DNA from 2 places in the Lentzea sp. NPDC055074 genome. Region 2 is predicted to be linked to the other one. Evidence: riboswitches for the same ligand, from Rfam matches in the RefSeq annotation. Region 2 holds a riboswitch; the other holds the start of a gene.

Region 1 (5,338 bases), 200 kb from region 2:
CTGGCAGCGCGACTCGCCGACCTCCCCTGGCACGATCCCCTGGTCCTGGGCCTCCCGAGAGGCGGCGTCCCGGTGGCGAAGGAAGTGGCCGCCCACCTCGACGCCGAACTCGACGTGGTCGTGGCCCGCAAGATCGGCGCCCCAGGCCACCCCGAGTACGGCGTAGGCGCCGTCACCGCGGACAGCGAGCCCATCTACGACCCGAGGGTTCTCAGAGCGCTGAACCTCACCGAGGAACAACTGGGCCGCACCTGCGACGAGGAACGCGAAGAAGCCAGAAGACGAACGACCCTCTACCGAGGCGACAGACCGCTCACCCTCGAGGACCGCGACGTGATCCTGGTCGACGACGGCCTGGCCACCGGCGTCACCGCCAGAGCGGCACTCCACTGGATCGCCCAGCGCGCACCGAGGAGCGTCACCCTGGCCGTCCCGGTGGCGGCGAGGGAGTCGCTCGAGACGTTCAGGACGCGGGTGGTCGCCGTCCTCACGCCGAAGCAGTTCGGCTCGGTCAGCCGCTGGTACGAGAGCTTCGATCAGACCACGGACGAAGAGGTGCTCAGCGCGCTCTCGTAGTGCGACACCACCGGGAACGGCGAGTAGAAGCGGTGCAGCAGCGACGACCACCGCTCGTACGACGGCCCCTGCCGGAAGCCCACGGTGTGCGCTTCGACGGAGTCCCAGCGCACGAGCAGCAGGTAGCGCGCCGGCGTCTCCAGGCACCGCAGCAGTTCGAGACCGCGGAAGCCCGGCGAGGCGGAGATCAGCTCCCGCGCCTCGCCGAACGCCCACTCGAAGTCCTGCTCGGAGCCCGGCAGGACGTCGAGCACGGCGTGCTCCGTGATCACAGCCGGCAGAACCTGATGTCCGAGGCCAGCACGGCCTTGGCACCGATCGCGGCCAGCTCGTCCATCACCTTGTTCGCCTCCTTGCGCGACACCATCGCCCGCACGGCCGCCCAGTCCGGGTTGGCCAGCGGCGCGACGGTCGGCGACTCCAGGCCCGGAGTCAGCGCGATCGCGGCGTCGAGGAGCGTCCGCGGGCAGTCGTAGTCGAGCATCAGGTACTGCTGCGCGAACACGACGCCCTGCAAGCGGGCGGTGAGCTGCTTCTTCGCGGCCGTGACCTCCGAGCCGTTGCGGTGGATGAGGACCGCCTCCGACTCGCAGATCGGCTCGCCGAACGGCACCAGGTCGTGCTGGCGCAGGGTGCGGCCGGAGCCCACCACGTCGGCGATCAGGTCGGCCACGCCGAGCTGGATCGAGATCTCCACGGCACCGTCGAGACGGATCACCTTGGCGGTGATGCCACGGGCCTTGAGGTCACGCCCCACGAGCCTCGGGTACGCGGTCGCGAGGCGCTTGCCTTCGAGGTCGGAGACCTTCCAGTCGGTGCCGCGAGGCCCCGCGTAACGGAAGGTCGACCCCCCGAAGCCCAGTGCCAGCAGCTCCTCGACGGAGTTGCCGTTGTCGTCGGCGCCCGAGTCGGCGGCCAGGTCACGGCCGGTGATGCCGAGGTCCAGGTCGCCGGACGCCACGTAGATCGCGATGTCCTTGGGACGCAGGAAGAAGAACTCGACCTCGTTGTTGTTGTCGAGCACGGTCAGGTCGCGCGGCTCGTGCCGCTGCCGGTAGCCCGCTTCGGTGAGCATGGCGGAGGCGCGTTCAGCGAGCGCACCCTTGTTCGGGACTGCTACGCGCAGCATGTGAAAGTCTTCCGTCAGAGGTACTTGTAGACGTCTTCGAGGGTGAGCCCACGGCCCAGCATGAGCACCTGGAGGCGGTAGAGCAGCTGCGAGATCTCCTCGGAGAGCTTCTCGTCGGACTCGTACTCGGCGGCGATCCAGACCTCGCCCGCCTCCTCCAGGACCTTCTTGCCCTGCGCATGGACCCCGGCCTCGAGCGCAGCGACGGTGCCGGAACCCTCCGGCTTGGTGGCGGCTCGTTCGGTCAGTTCAGCGAACAGGGAATCGAAGGTCTTCACGGCACGACATCCTCCCATCCCGCTGACCCCCGTCCACACCGCGGTCGCATCTGTCCCAGGCCGTGGACGTGATCTGTCCTGCATGGACACCCGGTAGCGTGAACTTCTGTGTCTGAGTTCGCCGAGGTGCTCGAAGCACTGCGCCGCGTGCGCGGGATCAACCCGTTCTTCGCTCTCGACGTGGGCCGTCCGGACGAGTCCTGGCTGCCGGGAACAGCGCTTCTCGAAGGACCCGCTCTCAAGAACACGATCGACGCCATCGCGATTCGGTACAAAGCGGAAGAACCACGCGTCGCCGCCAGCCTGTTCTTCCTCAGTTACACGGCCCGGTTGCTCAGCCCTCTCACGGCCGCGAACATCCCGATCGACGTGCGGCCGGAGAACCTGTGGTGGCGGCACCACGTCACGGACGGCCTGAGCGTCCGCATAGACCAGCCACGCCTCGGCCCGCCCGCCGCCGAGGCCCTCGCGCCCGTGGTGGAGGCGGTCCACGCGCAGGTCCCGGTGGCGCGCGGGCTGCTCTGGGGCAACGCGATGTCGAACGTCGCGGGCGCGCTCAAAATGGTTGTGCGCGCACGCATGCTCACCGCCGAGGAAGCGGAAGAACGCGGCGAACGGCTCATGAGCGCACCGCCGTTCGAACAGGCGGGAGAATTCCTGACTTTTCCCGGCGAGGTCACGTTCCGGCGTCGGTCGTGTTGTCTCTATTACCGCGTCGCCGCAGGTGGGAAGTGCGGTGACTGCCCACTCGTGAAGTGAGGAACGCAACAACTCTTATGGCCGGTTGTGCTTAACGTGCCGCTCAACTTACGGTGCACCCGCCGCAGTGACGGGAAGCCGGTGAGAATCCGGCGCGGTCCTCGCCACTGTGACCGGGAAGCGATCCCCGCCGAGCACGTCACTGGTCCCCGCCGGGACTGGGAAGACGCGGGGGCAGCGTTGATCCGGGAGTCAGGAGACCGGCTGCGGCGCCGCAAGGAGAGTTGACCTTCCACGAGGTATGGAGGAGCCCGTCATGACGAGCCCCGCAGCAAGCCTGTCCGCCGTCCGCGTGCCCAAATGGGCCTTCGCCGTCTCTGTGCTCGGCCTGATCGTCACGTACCTGGTCCTGCAGGAGAACGGTCTCGCGCTCGGCGCGGGTTCCGAGTTGCTGCACGAGTTCTTCCACGACGGCCGTCACGCCCTCGGCGTCCCCTGCCACTGATCCCATTCCCCCGATCAAGCAGATGACGACGTACAAGTCCCTTGCGCTGCGCGGAGTCGCGGCCGGCGGTATCGCCGGTGTCGCCTCCGCGCTGGTGCAGCTCCTGGTGACCGAGATCCCGATCCGCGCCGCGCTCGCGGTCGAGGAGGCTCGCGCACCCGCCGGTGAGGAAACCGGCCATTCGCACGGTGGCGAGGACGAGCTCGTCAGCCGCGGCGCCCAGGTCGTGGGCGGCATGCTCGGCGTGGTGATCGTCGGCATCGCCGTGGGCCTGGTGTTCGCCACCGCCTACGCGCTGTCGAAGCGCTGGTTCGCCGGCAGCACGCCGTTCAGCCGCAGCTTCACGTTCGGTGCCGCGGTGTTCGGTGCCGTGGCGCTGCTGCCGTGGCTCAAGTACCCGGCCAACCCGCCCGCCGTGGGCGACCCGGAGACGGTGAACTACCGGACCGCGCTCTACCTCGGTGTGGTGGTGGCCGGCCTGGTGATCGTGTGGGCCGCCAGCTGGCTCGCCGAGCAGCTGCGCGCCCAGTCTCAGCCGGTGCGGACGACGGTCGTGCTCCTCGCGGTGGCCGCGGCCTCCGCGGTGGTGCTGCTGGCGTTCCCCGCGCCGCCGGACACGATCCCCGCGGACATGCCGGTGAACGTGCTGTGGCAGTTCCGCCTCAGCTCGCTCGCCCAGCTCGCCACGCTCTACGTCGGCCTCGGCGTGGTGTTCGGCCTGCTGGTCGACCCGGCCACGCGCAGGGTCAAGGCCTCCGAGAAGGCCGCAGTCGCGTGATGGTGCGGGGTGGCCGCGAGGCCACCCCGCACACCCAACCGCGGGAACGCATCCACAACGGGTTGCGCGTCAACGCATCCCGCACCTTCGACCAGATCACGGCCGCTCCCGGGGCAACTGGTCTCTGGCGTCCCGCCGGCGCCGAGAACCTGATCCCGGCGCGGTAAACCCCGTTGTCCCCGGAGGATTCCCAGCGGGAACGACGTCGGGAACATTCCTCGAGGAGTTCGTCCCGATTGCCGCGGCCGGCATGGGCGACTACCTGTTCATCGACGAACGTCCGGGTCCGGAGTCCGGGTGCGTCCGCGAGTGGGACGTGGACGAGGGCAGCCGGCTGCCCTCGCTCTGGCCGAGCCTGTTCGCGATGCTCACGGACATCGCGGACGACGCCAGGCTCCGCTGGCGGCGGGTGCGGCCCTAGAGCGCCTTCAGGACCTCGACGTCCACGCCGACGAGCGAGTCGCGGAACACCCGCCGCTCCCCCGCCTCGACCTCGACGTCGCACGGCACCACGAGCACGGTGCACCCGGCGGCCACCGCGGCGGCGACACCGGTCGGCGAGTCCTCGATCGCCACGCACCGGGCGGCGTCCACGCCCAGCAGCCGCGCCGCCTTCAGGTACGGCTCGGGCAGCGGCTTGTTCAGCCCGTCCACCTCGTCCCCGCACACGGTCACGTCGAACAGGTCCCGCCCGATCGTGTCCAGCGCCACCTCGGTCAGCGACCGCTCGGTCGACGTCACCAACGCCATCGGCACGCCCGAAGCACGCACGGCCTTCAGAGCCTCCTGCGCGCCCGGACGCCACGGCAGACCGGCGCGGAACACCTCCTCGGTGCGGCGCGAGATCCACGCGGCTCCGTCGGCCATGTCCGCCTCGGTGGGCTCGATGCCGACGTCGGCGAACAGCAGGCGCATCGTGGTGGGCACGTTGCTGCCGACCATGCGCTCACGGGTGTGGAGCGTCAGCACGCCGCCGAGCTTCTCCGCGTACTCGTAGAGCGGGATGTCCCACAGCTTCTCGGAGTCCAGCAGCGTCCCGTCCATGTCCCACAAAACCGCGTGCAGGTCAGACATTGAAGTACTTCGCCTCCGGGTGGTGCGCCACGAAGGCGTCGGTGGACTGTTCCGGGTGGAGCTGGAGTTCCTCGGACAGGGTGACCCCGATGCGCGACGGGTCGAGGAGCTCGACGACACGCCTGCGGTCTTCCATCTCGGGGCAGGCGCCGTAGCCGAACGAGTAACGGGCGCCGCGGTAGCCGAGCTTGAAGTACTCCTCGACGTCGGCGGGGTCCTCGGCGGCGACGGTGCCACCGGTGGGCCACACGAGCTCCTCGCGGACCCGCTTGTGCCAGTACTCGGCCAGCGCTTCGGTG
Region 2 (5,338 bases):
CGACGCGCCGCGGCCGCGGGTCAGCGTGCGCACGAACCGGTCCTGCAGGTCGTCGTTGCGGTCGAACACGACCACAGGCGCCCGAGGCAGCCACGACTTCGGCGGGCCGTCCTCGTGCAGGTCCACGAAGGACTGTGAGGCCATTGCCGCGTAACGGATCTCGCCGAGCTTGGTCACCGAGCAGCCCGCCACCGGTTCTCGTGAGGACGTCACCGCCGCCATCACCTGACCCTGTCTCAGCAACGCCGTCGTGTGGTCCTGGTCCTCGCGGTGCAGGTCGAACGAGATCCTCAGGTCCGGCGAGACCCGTTGCAGGGCGGGCAGGAACCACGTGGCGAGCGAGTCGGCGTTCACCGCGATCGGCACGCGCACCACCGCGTCCTCGCCCAGTGCCGCGTCGAGGTCCTGGTCCAGGGCGAGCAGTTGCCGACCGTAGCGGACGATCACCTCGCCCGACGGCGTCAGCCGCACGGGGCGCGCCCGCACCAGCAGCACGCGGCCGGTTCGCTGCTCCAGGGCCTTGATGCGTTGGGACACAGCGGAAGGCGTGACGTGCAGCGCGGTGGCGGCAGCGTCGAACGTGCCCGCGTCGACCACCGCGAGCAGCGTCCGCACCAGATCCAGATCCATCACAGCCGCTAATGCTACGTAAGAATCTTTAGCTGGTCTCATCAAGAACGCGTCAATACCGTGAACGCGTGACTGACCTGCTGCTCGGCTTCGGCACCATGATGACCCTGATCGTCGCGATCGGCGCGCAGAACGCTTTCGTGTTGCGCCAAGGGCTTCGCCGGCAGGCGGTCGCGAAGGTCGTCGCCGTGTGCGCCGTCTCGGACGCGATCCTGGTCGCGGTGGGCGTCGCCGGGTTCGGGGCGATCGTGAAGAGGTTCCCGGCCGTGATCACCGCGGCGGCGATCGCCGGAGGTCTTTTCCTGCTGGGGTACGGTTTTCTGGCCGCACGCCGGGCGTTCCGGCCGTCGGTCCTGGACGCGGGTACCGAGACCAGCAGCCGGCCCGTGCTGACCGCGCTGACGCTGACGTGGCTCAACCCGCACGTCTACCTCGACACCCTGCTGCTGCTCGGCTCGATCGCGGCCGGGCGGTGGCTCTTCGGCGTCGGCGCGGTGACGGCGAGCATCACCTGGTTCGTCGCGCTCGGCTTCGGCGCCCGGCTGCTCGGCCCGCTGTTCGCGAAGCCCCGCGCGTGGCGGGTGCTCGACGGCCTGATCGCCGCCGTGATGATCACTCTCGGGGTGACCCTGATAGCCGGGTGGTGATCATCACCAGCACCGCCGACACCGCCAGGACACCGCTCGTCACGGGTGCCGCCGCACCGACGAAAAGGGACGCCGAAGCGAGCCCCGCACTGACCAGAGCACCGAAGACGACCCGAGGCCGAAGATCACCCACGTTTCGACCATAACCCACGACACGCGCATGTTGGGTGGTGATCCAGACCCCACCACCACATGTAGTATCTGCCGCGCTAGTGGTTCACCGACTCGGCTCAACCTGGTCGGTGAGGCAAGAGGGAACCCGGTGAAAGTCCGGGACTGCCCCGCAGCGGTGAGTGGGAACGAAAGCCGTCAACGAAGCACTGGGTCTCACGACCTGGGAAGCGACGGCCGGTAGGCGCGAGAGGTGTGCCCACGAGTCCGAAGACCTGCCATTGGTGTGCGCGCAAGCCTGCGCGCACGACACGGTGCCCCGAGGGAGGGCGGCTGTGTGCACCAGTGGTGTCCTCCGCTGGTGCGCGCACGCGTTCTTCCCGGGCCGATCTCGGAGGAGAGAGCGTGCCCGACCGCCTTTCAGTGGTCATCGACGAAGCCTGCGCCGACCTGCCCAACGCGTCGGCCGAGGCGGTCCTGGCCGAGACCAAGCGCAACCTCTACGACGGCATCACCGACGCCGAACTGGCGCTCGCGCCGATCATGGCCGCCCGCACCATGGTCGAACACGACCCGGACTACTCCTACGTCAGCGCCCGCCTGCTGCTGGACAAGCTGCGCGCCGAGGCCTGCGGAGAACCGCTGTCGCACGCCGAGATGACCGAGCGCTACCCGGCGTACTTCGCCGGGTTCGTCCGCGACGGCATCGAGTTCGGCCAGCTCGACCCGCGCCTCGCCGACTTCGACCTGGCCCGCCTGGGCGCGGCGCTGGACGCCTCGCGCGACCTGAACTTCCAGTTCCTGGGCATGCAGACCCTGTACGACCGCTACTTCCTGCACCACGACGACCGCCGCTACGAGCTGCCGCAGGCGTTCTTCATGCGCGTCTCCATGGGCCTCGCCCTGGAGGAGGACGACCGCGACGCCCGCGCGATCGAGTTCTACGAGCTGCTCTCGTCGTTCGACTTCATGTGCTCGACGCCCACCCTCTTCAACTCGGGCACCACGCGTCCGCAGCTGTCGTCGTGCTTCCTCACCACCGTCGACGACGACCTGGCCGCGATCTTCCACGGCATCAGCAACAACGCGCTGCTGTCCAAGTTCGCCGGCGGGCTGGGCAACGACTGGACTCCGGTGCGCGGGATCGGTGCGCACATCAAGGGGACGAACGGCAAGTCCCAGGGTGTGGTGCCGTTCTTGAAGATCGCGAACGACACGGCCGTTGCCGTGAACCAGTGCTTCGCGCCGGACACCGGCATCTACACCGCCGACGGTGTCAAGGCGATCAAGGACGTCCAGGTCGGCGACCTGGTGCTCGGGGTGAGCGGCACCTACCGCGAAGTCACCGAGGTCATGCTCTACGACCAGGTCGACCCGATGGTCGAGGTGAAGGTCAAGCACTCCGTCGAGACGCTCGAGGTCACCGCCGGGCACCCGTTCTACGCCATCAAGGGTGTGCCGCTCGGCCAGGAGAACGCGCGGACCCTCAAGTGGCTCGCCAACGACAAGGTCCGCCCTGAGTGGGTGGACGCCGGTCAGCTCGAGAAGGGTGACTACGTCGCCCAGGTCATTCCCGAGGAGATCGTCCCGGTCGCCGGTCTCGGCGAGGACGACGCCCGGCTGTACGGGATCCTGCTGGGAGACGGGCACCTGTCGAAGGACGGGATGCAGTGGGGTGTCTCCGGCAACCCCGAGCTGGACGTGCACCTGGACTTCGTGCGCGAGTACCTGTCGGCGCGCGGCATCCACTTCTGGGAGAACGGGCGCGACGACACGTACCTGCAGATCCACTGGGCCTCCGGACGCGGGGTGCTGCGTGACGCCGAGACCGGCCGCATCACCGGTGCCGGCGAGGCCACTCTCCCGTTCACCTACGAGGACCTCTACGACGGCGAGCACCGGAAGCGGATCTCCCGCAGGTTCTCCCACCTTCCCCACGCGCAGGCGCGGAAGCTGTTGCAGGGCCTGCTGGAGACCGACGGCGGAGTGTCCCGTGGCGTCGAGGTCTACTTCACCACGACGTCGTCGCCGCTCGCCGCTGGTGTCCGCTACCAGTTGCTGCGCCTCGGCGTTCCGTCCGCCGGCCAGTACCGCGAACGCGAACAGAACCACCTCGGCACGCGCTCGGACGGCACCGAGATCTCCTTCTCCGGTGTCGTGAAGGCGTTCGACATCAGGGTTCCCGCCGTCGCGGGCATCGCCGAGCTCGTCGGCTGCCGGCCGATCACCAAGCACAACTGGGTCGAGCACCAGGGCATGGTGTTCTCGCGCGTCCGGGACGTGCGGGAGACCGAGGTCGTCCCGGAGGTCTTCGACCTCAAGGTCGAGACCGACGAGTCCTACATGACCACCGCCGGTCTCGCCCACAACGGCGGAAAGCGCAAGGGCGCCGTCTGCGCGTACCTCGAGACCTGGCACATCGACGTCGAGGAGTTCCTCGACCTCCGCAAGAACACCGGCGACGAACGCCGCCGCACCCACGACATGAACACCGCGAACTGGGTGCCGGACGAGTTCCTGCGCCGCGTTCGCGCGAACGGCCAGTGGACGCTCTTCTCCCCCGACGAGGTCCCGGACCTGCACGACGCGTTCGGCACGGAGTTCGCCGAGAAGTACCGCGCCTACGAGCAGAAGGCCGACAACGGCGAGATAAAGGTCTTCCGCCGCCTCCCTGCGGTCGACCTGTGGCGGCGCATGCTCACGATGCTGTTCGAGACCGGCCACCCGTGGATCACGTTCAAGGACCCGTGCAACCTGCGCTCACCGCAGCAGCACAACGGTGTCGTGCACTCGTCCAACCTGTGCACCGAGATCACCCTGAACACCACGATCGACGAGGTCGCGGTCTGCAACCTCGGCAGCGTCAACCTCGCGCAGCACGTCACGGACCAAGGCATCGACCACGCGCGGCTCGAGAAGACCGTGCGCACCGCGGTGCGGATGCTCGACAACGTGATCGACGTGAACTACTACACGATCCCGGAGGCGAGGAACTCCAACCTCCAGCACCGGCCGGTCGGTCTGGGCCTGATGGGCTTCCAGGACGCGTTGTTCACGCTCGGCACGCCGATGGCGAGCAAGGAGGCCGTCGAGTTCGCGGACCGCAGCATGGAGGAGATCAGCTACTACGCGATCGAGGCGTCCGCTGATCTCGCCGCCGAGCGCGGTGCGTACCAGTCGTTCGACGGGTCGTTGTGGAGCAGGGGGATCCTGCCGATCGACTCGGTCGAGCTCCTCGCGCAGACGCGCGCCGAGGGTGAGCTGGAGCAGAACCGCGAGTCCACGATGGACTGGGCGAAGATCCGCGAGAAGGCACGCAAGGGCATGCGGAACTCGAACGTCATGGCCATCGCGCCCACCGCGACGATCGCGAACATCACCGGCGTGAACCAGTCGATCGAGCCGCTCTACCGCAACCTGTACGTCAAGTCGAACATGTCCGGCGACTTCACCGTCATCAACCCCGACCTGGTGCGGGCGCTCAAGCAGCGCAAGCTGTGGGACGAGCGGATGATCTCGGACCTGAAGCTGCACGACGGCAGCCTGGGTGCGATCGACCGGGTGCCGCCGTACCTGAAGGCGTTGTACGCCACGGCGTTCGAGGTCGACAGCTCGTGGCTGATCGAGGCGGGCTCGCGCCGGCAGAAGTGGATCGACCAGGCCCAGTCGCTGAACCTGTACCTGTCTGCGCCGAGTGGCCGCAAGCTCGACGAGCTGTACCAGCTGGCGTGGTTGCGCGGGCTCAAGACCACGTACTACCTGCGCACTCAGAGCGCCACACACGTGGAGAAGTCCACGCTGCAAGGGACGGACGGCAAGCTCAACGCCGTCTCGCCCGTCGCCGTGGACCCCAACTGCTCCATCACCGATCCCGACTGCGAGGCGTGCCAGTAATGACCGACAACCTGATCGAGGCAGGCGCCGCGCGCGTCTCCGTCGACGACAAGGCG

What was found. Region 2 has a riboswitch for cobalamin ahead of ACWF7A_RS14625 (ribonucleoside-diphosphate reductase subunit alpha). Riboswitches for the same ligand answer to the same signal wherever they lie in the genome.
Region 1: linked by a shared signal. The riboswitch ahead of ACWF7A_RS15600 (CbtB domain-containing protein) and the one ahead of ACWF7A_RS14625 (ribonucleoside-diphosphate reductase subunit alpha) in region 2 are both predicted to bind cobalamin.

The regions. Positions count from the first base shown of each region.
Region 1 covers NZ_JBSGUQ010000005.1:488,117-493,454, reverse strand. Annotated here, with positions in the region: gene ACWF7A_RS15625 (phosphoribosyltransferase) at 1-576, shown strand, start outside; gene ACWF7A_RS15620 (antibiotic biosynthesis monooxygenase family protein) at 537-848, opposite strand; gene hisG (ATP phosphoribosyltransferase) at 845-1,705, opposite strand; gene ACWF7A_RS15610 (phosphoribosyl-ATP diphosphatase) at 1,720-1,983, opposite strand; gene ACWF7A_RS15605 ((2Fe-2S)-binding protein) at 2,092-2,742, shown strand; cobalamin riboswitch at 2,791-2,965, shown strand; gene ACWF7A_RS15600 (CbtB domain-containing protein) at 2,999-3,187, shown strand; gene ACWF7A_RS15595 (CbtA family protein) at 3,210-3,965, shown strand; gene ACWF7A_RS15590 (hypothetical protein) at 4,216-4,386, shown strand; gene ACWF7A_RS15585 (HAD family hydrolase) at 4,383-5,039, opposite strand; gene metH (methionine synthase) at 5,032-5,338, opposite strand, start outside.
Region 2 covers NZ_JBSGUQ010000005.1:291,897-297,234, reverse strand. Annotated here, with positions in the region: gene ACWF7A_RS14635 (LysR family transcriptional regulator ArgP) at 1-630, opposite strand, end outside; gene ACWF7A_RS14630 (LysE/ArgO family amino acid transporter) at 729-1,277, shown strand; cobalamin riboswitch at 1,474-1,685, shown strand; gene ACWF7A_RS14625 (ribonucleoside-diphosphate reductase subunit alpha) at 1,794-5,282, shown strand; gene ACWF7A_RS14620 (ribonucleotide-diphosphate reductase subunit beta) at 5,282-5,338, shown strand, end outside.